One region of the Salmonella sp. FC25216 genome, then DNA from elsewhere that is predicted to be linked to it. Evidence: riboswitches for the same ligand, from Rfam matches in the RefSeq annotation. Region 1 holds a riboswitch; the other holds the start of a gene.
The links. Region 1 has a riboswitch for thiamine pyrophosphate ahead of thiM (hydroxyethylthiazole kinase). Riboswitches for the same ligand answer to the same signal wherever they lie in the genome.
Positions count from the first base shown of each region.

Region 2: linked by a shared signal. The riboswitch ahead of thiB (thiamine ABC transporter substrate binding subunit) and the one ahead of thiM (hydroxyethylthiazole kinase) in region 1 are both predicted to bind thiamine pyrophosphate.

Region 1 is NZ_JBDGON010000009.1:119,132-123,827, forward strand. Features, by position in the region: gene AC3G3F_RS18400 (fimbrial biogenesis outer membrane usher protein) at 1-710, shown strand, start outside; gene AC3G3F_RS18405 (fimbrial protein) at 722-1,735, shown strand; gene rcnB (Ni(II)/Co(II) efflux transporter accessory subunit RcnB) at 1,796-2,110, opposite strand; TPP riboswitch at 2,392-2,488, shown strand; gene thiM (hydroxyethylthiazole kinase) at 2,520-3,308, shown strand; gene thiD (bifunctional hydroxymethylpyrimidine kinase/phosphomethylpyrimidine kinase) at 3,305-4,105, shown strand; gene AC3G3F_RS18425 (GntR family transcriptional regulator) at 4,142-4,696, shown strand, end outside.
Region 2 is NZ_JBDGON010000001.1:152,032-156,727, reverse strand. Features, by position in the region: gene thiP (thiamine/thiamine pyrophosphate ABC transporter permease ThiP) at 1-440, opposite strand, end outside; gene thiB (thiamine ABC transporter substrate binding subunit) at 416-1,399, opposite strand; TPP riboswitch at 1,431-1,530, opposite strand; gene sgrR (HTH-type transcriptional regulator SgrR) at 1,577-3,235, opposite strand; gene sgrT (glucose uptake inhibitor SgrT) at 3,328-3,450, shown strand; gene AC3G3F_RS00675 (sugar efflux transporter) at 3,569-4,696, shown strand, end outside.

The DNA of each region.
Region 1 (4,696 bases):
CCAGTTTAAGCGGCGTGGCGGGGAACCGCGATCAGTTTAGCTATGGCGCTAATCTGAGCCACCAGCGACAGGGTAGTGAGACAACAGCGGGCGGCAGTCTGGTCTGGCGTGCGCCGATAGCGACGGTGGGCGGCAGTTACAGCCAGTCGAATAAATACCAGCAGGCCAGCGGCAATATTCAGGGCGGTATCGTGGCGTGGTCCGACGGCGTGGCGCTGGCTCCCCGGTTGTCGGATACTTTTGCCATTGTTAACGCGCCGGGACTGCAGGGCGCAGCGGTGCAGGGCCATCGGTACTTAACCACGGACAGCAAAGGCTACGCTATTTATGACAGCTTAACGCCGTATCGCGAAAATATGCTGATGCTGGATCTTTCCAACAGTGATAGCGATGTTGCGTTATTGGGCAACCGCAAGGGTGCAGTGCCTTATCGTGGCGCGGTGGTACTGGCGGAATTTGAGACCGATCGACGTAAACCCTGGTACTTCCTCGCCCGGCGTCCGGATGGTTCTCCTTTATCGTTCGGCTATGAGGTAGAAGATAACGCGGGTAATAACGTCGGCCTCGTAGGTCAGGGTAGTCGGTTATTTATTCGCACCAATGATATTCCCGCGTCGGTACGTGTCGCGGTGAATAAACAGCAGAGGCAGTTCTGTACCATCACCTTTGAGAAGGTGATTAATGAGAATAAAGTCTATATTTGCCGATAAGGGATGCGTTTATGAAAAAATATGGGTTTTTGTTTTTACTATTAATCCCGCTGTTGGGACAAGCAAAATGTACGCCGAAAGGAACTACGAGCGCAACGCAACCTATTACATTGGATTTAACAACGGGATCAACAACGGTAAATTTTAATCCCAATTTACAAGGATCATTTGACTGCAATACGACAGGCGATAAAATGTACTATGCGACAAGTTTACAAGACTATATCGTTGAAATAAAAGATAGTGCCAGTAGTCAGTCAATTTTTATCAAACTGACACTTGAAAGTTCAGATTTTCCTGTTAATACAGGCAGTGATAGAATTGCCTCAGTTAAAAATTATTCGGTAGATGATACTCTGAATAATAAACAAATGACCCTTAAAGCATCGTACGTAGCCGCAATGTCATATAGTTCAGATAATGGCGAGAAAGTATACGGTAATTCGTTCAGCTTATCTAAGCCTGCGGTTAATTTTTTATCTAATAATTCATGTAACTCAAATATTTTGGCGTGGATAGTGTGTTCTGCCCTGCGGTTGTTTAGCAATGATAATGCCTACTCCCAATATTTGACGTTTACCGTCAAACACAAGCCCACCACCTGTCGTTTTTCACAGCCTACATATGAAATAAAAATGCCGGATACGACGTTAAATGAGATTTTGTCCGGCAATAACAGTAAAACGGGATCGACAAATCTGGTACTCAATTGCGACGGGGTTTATAATGTTACCACCAACCCGGTGAGTTTTAACGTGGCGCGCGGCAACTGGAACGACAACGGAACGATACTGAAAAACACGATAACCAATGGCGCCCAAGGCGTTGGTTTCCAGATTTATAACGGCACCGCCGCCACGCCGTTAAAACGGGGTGATGCTCTGATGAGCAGGTTAACGAAAATGGCGACAATCAATGATCAGTATACTTTCCCCATTACCGCGAGATACGTGCGTATAACAGGGGAAGCACTACAGCCTGGCGAAGTCCAAAGCAAAGTTATATTTGCCGTATCCTATGACTAATTAGCGTAATGATGATTTCCCCTGTTTCACGTACTTTCGTCAAGAAAGTACGTGCTTTTTTTACCGATGATAAAAAATCTCGCCGTCATAGGCTTTGATGATTTTTCCATCGGCATCGTTAATCAGCACATACGCGCCGCCCATATAGGTCCAGTGGGTACCGGCATCCGGCGCGGGCAGATTACGTAATTTCCACTGTTTAATATTGTACTCATCGGTGCGGTACATCTGCGGAACGGTATCACCGGGCTTGAAGTGTGTGAAGTCGGCAATAAAACTCTTTAACTCATATTGATCAATGCCCGTTGTCGCGGGGGCGGCCCATGCAAAACTGGTTGCAAGCAACAGCGCGCAAGGCAGCAACTTACTTTTCATACTTTTACCCTCCACATATGCGGGTCAGTTAACGTCGTGTGTATCATTTCTGCTGGTGGCGCATCTGACAAGCGCTATTTTGTTATCTCACGCCCCTTTTCGTAAAAAGTGTAAACGAAAGCGTCGTGCAGCAACATATCCGGCAGCAAGTTTGCCAGAACCGAATAGGTTTTGAGAACTATCTGATAACACTGAAATTATCATCCGCCACTGGCTGTAAATTTACATTGCCTGGCGCAGACAGTATGCTTAATAGCGAAACCCCGCTTAACACGGCGGGGCTTCACGACTCGGGGTGCCCTTCTTTATGAAGGCTGAGAAATACCCGTACCACCTGATCTGGATAATGCCAGCGTAGGGAAGTCTGACACTGCTCGTGTCCCTTCTTCACGCGGGCAGGAGCTGAACCATGCAGCCTGACCTGCACTGCCGTACGCTTGCGGCACATACGTTAAAACACTTTCGCGCGCTCTCCCCGCTTACGCACTGTATGACGAATGACGTCGTACAAACGTTTACCGCCAATACGCTGCTGGCGCTGGGCGCGTCACCCGCTATGGTGATTGATCCTGCCGAGGCCAGACCGTTTGCCGCCATCGCCAACGCCTTGCTGGTTAATGTCGGAACATTAACCGCCTCACGTGCTGACGCGATGCGTGCTGCGGTAGAAAGCGCTTATGATGCCAAAACGCCGTGGACGCTCGACCCTGTCGCGGTGGGCGCGCTGGAATTCCGTCGGCGATTTTGCCTGGAGCTCTTGTCCCTGCGCCCGGCGGCAATACGCGGCAATGCCTCGGAAATCCTGGCGTTAGCCGGCATGGCGCTGGGCGGACGCGGCGTAGATACCACTGAAGCGGCGTTGGCCGCACTGCCTGCGGCGCAGGCGCTGGCGCGTCAGATAGACTGCATCGTTGTGGTCACCGGAGAGGTAGATTACGTCACTAACGGTCAGCGCACGCTGAGCATTCCCGGCGGCGATCCGTTAATGACTCGCATTGTAGGCACCGGCTGCGCGTTGTCGGCGGTCGTTGCCGCCAGTTGCGCGTTACCGGGCGCCGCGCTGGACAATGTCGCGTCGGCCTGCTGCTGGATGAAACTGGCAGGCCAGGCCGCGGCAGTGCGTAGCGAGGGACCGGGCAGCTTCATCCCGGCTTTTCTTGATGCGCTATATCATCTGGATGTGGAGGCGCGCCAATGAAGAGAATTAACGCGCTGACGATTGCTGGCACCGATCCCAGCGGCGGGGCCGGTATCCAGGCGGATCTCAAGACCTTTTCCGCGCTGGGCGCATATGGCTGTTCGGTCATTACCGCGCTGGTGGCGCAAAATACCTGTGGCGTACAGTCGGTGTACCGGATAGATCCGGACTTTGTCGCCGCTCAACTTGATTCCGTGTTCAGCGATGTGCGCATTGATACCACGAAAATCGGGATGCTGGCGGAAACCGATATTGTCGAGGTCGTGGCGGAACGACTACAGCGTCATCATGTACGTAATGTGGTGCTGGATACGGTGATGCTGGCGAAAAGCGGCGATCCGCTGCTCTCGCCCTCCGCGGTAGAAACATTACGCGTCCGGCTGTTGCCGCAGGTATCGCTGATTACGCCTAATTTGCCGGAAGCCGCAGCGTTGCTGAATGCACCCCATGCGCGTACGGAACAGGAGATGCTGGCGCAGGGGCGGGCATTACTGGCGATGGGGTGTGAGGCGGTATTGATGAAAGGCGGGCATTTAGAGGATGCGCAAAGCCCGGACTGGCTCTTTACCCGTGAGGGCGAGCAGCGTTTTAGCGCGCCGCGTGTGAGTACCAAAAATACGCATGGGACGGGCTGTACGCTGTCGGCGGCGCTGGCGGCGTTACGGCCCCGGCATTGCAGTTGGGGAGAGACGGTAAACGAGGCGAAGGCATGGCTTTCGGCGGCGCTGGCTCAGGCGGATACGCTGGAAGTGGGGAAGGGCATTGGTCCGGTACATCATTTCCACGCGTGGTGGTAGTATACTGCCTACAGACCCGTCGTCAGGAAAAGATAAATGGAACAAGCGCATACCCGGCTCATCGCGCAACTGAATGAACGAATTTCAGCGGCGGATAATACGCCGCTATACATGAAATTCGCCCAGACGGTAAAGGATGCCGTTCGCAGCGGTATTCTTGAGCACGGTAATATTTTGCCTGGCGAACGCGATCTCAGCCAGCTTACCGGCGTTTCGCGTATCACGGTACGGAAAGCGATGCAGGCGCTGGAAGAAGAGGGGGTCGTCACGCGCGCCCGCGGCTACGGTACGCAAATCAATAATATCTTTGAGTATTCCCTGAAAGAGGCGCGGGGGTTTTCTCAGCAGGTTGTCTTGCGCGGTAAAAAACCGGATACGCTATGGGTTAACAAACGCGTGGTAAGTTGTCCGGATGAGGTCGCGCAGCATCTGGCGATCCCCACAGGCAGCGACGTCTTTTTACTCAAACGTATTCGTTATGTTGATGAGGACGCGGTATCGATTGAAGAGTCCTGGGTGCCCGCGCATCTGATTCATGATGTCGACGCGATTGGCATTTCTCTGTATGACTATTTTCGTCGCCAGCACATT
Region 2 (4,696 bases), on a different contig from region 1:
ACGTGCGCCAGTAAAATGCCCTGCAAGCCGTAGGGGGAGAATGTCCACTGAAGCCCCAGCATCTGCCACAGCGAGGCCAGCCAGCCCTGGCGGCCATACACGCTAAGAATGCCGAACACGGCAACCAGTACCGGCAGAATCAGCGTCATGGCGCACAGACGCAGCAGTGCCAGACGTCCAGGAAAACGGCGTCGATAAAGCGCGCGGGCGAGAAAAACCGCCGGGACCACAGACAGCACCGCGGACAGAAACGCCTGCCAGAATGAGAAGCGCACCACATGCCACAGGTAGCTATCCCGCCAGATTGTCGACCATGCGCCCGACGGCGTGCTCAGCCAAAGCGCCAGAAAGGCCGCCAGAGCGACGGTTATCATCAGCGCGGCGGCGCACAGCCCCGGAATTAGCCAGCCGGGAATTAACGGCTGACGGCGCGTTGCCATTCGCTAATCCATGCCTGGCGTTGTGCTGCAACCTGCTGCGGCGTGAATTCCAGCGTTGTGGCGGGTTTTACCAATGATTCAAACCCTGCCGGTAAGGCGACGTCCGCTACCGGGTACATCCAGTTGCCGGTTGGTATGGCGTTCTGAAACGCTGGAGAAACCATAAATTTGAGGAATTTCTCCGCCAGTTCCGGCTGCTTACTGGAGACGGTACGCGCCGCTACTTCTACCTGTAAGTAATGACCTTCGCTGAAGTTCGCGGCGGCGTAATTGTCCTTCTTCTCTTCAATAATGTGATATGCCGGCGAGGTGGTGTAACTGAGCACCAAATCGCTTTCACCTTTCAGAAATAAACCGTAGGCTTCGCTCCAGCCTTTCGTCACCGTGACCGTTTTGGCCGCCAGTTTTTGCCAGGCCTGCGGCGCGTTATCGCCATAGACTTTGTGCATCCACAGTAATAGCCCCAGCCCTGGCGTACTGGTACGCGGGTCCTGATAAATCACCCGCCATTTTTGATCGCTCTCGACCAGTTCTTTCAGGCTTTTCGGCGGATTTTTCAGCTTGCTTTTATCGTAGACAAAGGCGAAATAGCCGTAATCGAACGGAACAAATGTGTCGTTTTTCCAGCCGCCGGGCACCTTGACCGCCTCATTCGCCACGCCGCTTTTAGCAAAGAGTTTAGTTTGCGTAGCCGCTTCCAGCAGATTGTTGTCCAGCCCCAACACCACATCGGCTTTGCTGTTCTTCCCCTCCATCCGCAGGCGGTTGAGCAGCGAAACGCCATCCTCCAGCGCCACCAGTTTTAGCTCGCAGTTACAGTCGGCTTCAAACGCTTTTTTCACCGCCGGGCCTGGCCCCCAGTCGGCGGCGAACGAGTCGTAGGTATAGACGGTGAGAATGGGTTTGGCGAAGGCAGGCGCCGCGCACAGGAGTAAAAGCGGAAGATATTTTTTTAACACTTTGCACCTCAGTTAAAGAGTGGCAAAGGACTTGAGAGGTAGCCTCAAATCCCTTCGCCGGCATTATCCGGATCAGGTTCGACGGGTATTTTCTCAGCGCACGCACGGGCGCGGCACCCCGTTGAGTTCGGCGTTAGTGTAGTGATTTTGTTGCCGGGCAGCAATCAAGAGCTGGCGTTAAGGATCTGGCGGCGCAAACCACGCCGATTTAAAATCAAACCAGCCGAGGGTATTCATACGCAGCCCGCGCATACTGCGCTGTCCCTGGATAATCAGCCAGTGGTGGATCAGCGGCACAATCGCTTTGCAGGCCAGCAGTTGCTGGCACCAGTTTGCCAGGTTCATTTCGCCAGCGCGCCACTGCGCGGCGTCGCCCTGCCAGTCGCGCGGAATACAGTTCTGCAAGAGCGGTACTTCGCACAGGTGCGCGAACAACGAGAAATCCAGCGGCAGAGTAAAGTTAGCGCTATTGAGCCAGATATCGCTTTCGATCTCGCCGGCGTGCCATTGATCGTAGTCGATCTCCTGAATATGCAGATGCACCTGATGCTCAGCCAGAAGCGCGCTCATGATACGGGCGATAACCCGGTGCTCAATGTGTTCGCGATAGAAGGTCAGCGTGAGGGTTTCCAGCCCGGCGGGTTTTTCGCCTGGGCCTGGATGGGCGTGATGCCAGCGCGGTAAAAGCCCATAGGCAGGGAACCAGAGCTGCTGTAGTGGCTCATCGGCATGATAGAGTAAATTGGTGGGGGAGAGGACATGGCTCACCCATTCTCTGACCTGTGGATGCGCGCCGCGCGGCGTTCTGGCGTCGAATAGCAGATAATAGCACCCCTCTTCCAGACGGCTTTCTATCGCTTTTTCACCACCTTGTATCGGCCCTTCCAGCATCAAGCCGCAGGCCGGTTCTTCACTGATATCCGGCAGTACCCAGACGTTCACTTCGTCTATCAACGCCCGATAGCCGAAGTAGTCATCAAAGGCGAGTATCTTGAGCTGGTTTGGCGTATTACGCCGCACGGCATAAGGCCCGGTGCCGATAGGGTGGCTGGCGAAATTAGTCAGCGTTTCCCACTCCCGTGGCAAAACCATCGCCGGGACCTGGCCCAGCAGCCACGGCAACCATCGATCCGGCTGGGAAAGATGAATATCCAGCGTCCACGCGGTAGGGGAGTCTATCTTTGTAATGTGCGAGTAAAGCGGAAGCGTATTGATACGCGTCAGCGAGGCGATGACATCTTCCATCTCCAGTTCGCGACCATGATGAAAATGAATGCCGGGGCGCAGGTAGAAGCGCCACAGTAAAGGGGAAATTTGCTGCCAGTGGTGCGCAATGTCCGCTTCCAGTTCCCCGTTTTCCTCATTTACCCGCGTGAGCGAACTGAAAATCTGCCGGGCAATATGGGTTTCCGAGCGACGTAATGCGGTTCCCGGCAGGAGATTGTGCATCGGGCGATAGTAAAGAACCCGCAGAATATGCCGCCCCTGGCGGAAGCTGCGTCCCAGATGGGAAATCAGCATTTGCCTGACGGCGCTTTTATCGCCAACCAGTTGTACCAGTTGATCGATTCGATCTTGTTCCAGTAGGTCTTCCGCTCGCTGCTGTTGTAGCGCCAGTCCGGTATACAGGAACGTCAGACGCGAACGCTTTCCGCGTCCAACCTCCGCTTCCCATGTTAGCCAGCCGCGCGCCTGCATCGTATTTAGCAGCGTACGCATATGGCGACGGGAACAGTTCAGCAGATCCGCCAGCTCATTAAGCGTGGTGTCTTGCGTTTTACCGTCACAACATTGCCAGAGACGGATAAATTGTTGTTGCAGGCGACCTGAGGGCATAAAAGGGGAACTCCGATGAAAAACTCAGCAATTTTATTATCCCTATATTAGGCCAATAATACCTTTCGATGAAGCAAGAGGAAGAGGTCGCTATGTACCAGTTCTGGTTGAGATATTTTGCCGCGACGGAAAAAACGTCCTGGCTGGTTTGCCTGAGCGCGCCGCAACGCTTAAAAATGCTCGCAGAACTGATGCAGTGGGAGGCGACCGATTGAAGCCAATTGCAGACATCATGTGTGACTGAGTATTGGTGTAGGCTATAGCCTAAAATCACCCGCCAGCAGATAATACCTGCTGGCTTTTTTTATTTCGGCTGCGCTTAAAGGACTTACTATGCTCTGGATTACGACGATGGGACGGCGTCTCAACGGGATTTATGCGGCGTTTATGCTGGTCGCTTTTATGATGGGCGTCGCTGGCGCGCTTCAGGCGCCGACGTTAAGCCTGTTTCTTAGTCGCGAAGTGGGCGCGCAGCCGTTTTGGGTGGGGCTATTTTATACCGTCAACGCCATTGCCGGGATTGGGGTCAGTCTGGCGCTAGCGAAACGCTCAGATAGCCGCGGCGATCGCCGTAAGCTGATTATGTTTTGCTGTCTGATGGCGATCGGCAACGCGTTATTGTTTGCTTTTAATCGTCATTATTTAACCTTAATTACCTGCGGCGTACTGCTGGCGTCGCTGGCCAATACCGCCATGCCGCAACTGTTTGCGCTGGCGCGGGAGTATGCCGATAGTTCGGCGCGCGAAGTGGTGATGTTTAGTTCGGTGATGCGCGCCCAGCTTTCGCTGGCGTGGGTGATCGGCCCGCCGCTGGCCTTTATGCTGGCGCTGAATTACGGATTCACCGTCATGTTCTCTATTGCCGCCGTTATTTTTGCCGTCAGCCTGGTTCTGATTGCCCTGATGCTGCCTTCGGTGGCACGCGTCGAACAACCGGTCGATGCGCCGCTCGCTCAGATAAACGGCTGGCAGGATAGAAATGTGCGTATGTTGTTTATCGCCTCCACATTGATGTGGACCTGCAATACCATGTACATCATTGATATGCCGCTATGGATAAGCGTTGAGCTGGGTCTGTCGGATAAACTGGCCGGCGTATTGATGGGCACGGCGGCAGGGCTGGAGATTCCGGCAATGATTCTGGCCGGTTTTTATGTGAAGCGCTTTGGCAAGCGGCGGATGATGATTGCCGCCGTGGCGGCGGGCGTGCTGTTTTATGTCGGTTTGCTCTTTTTTCACAGCCGGACGGCGCTGCTGTTGTTGCAACTTTTTAATGCGGTATTTATTGGCATTGTCGCCGGGATTGGAATGCTGTGGTTTCAGGATTTGATGCCAGGCAGGGCAGGGGCTGCCACGACGCTTTTCACCAATAGCATTTCAACGGGCGTTATTCTGGCGGGCGTGATTCAGGGCGCGGTGGCGCAAAGCTTCGGCCATTTTGCCGTTTACTGGGTGATTGCG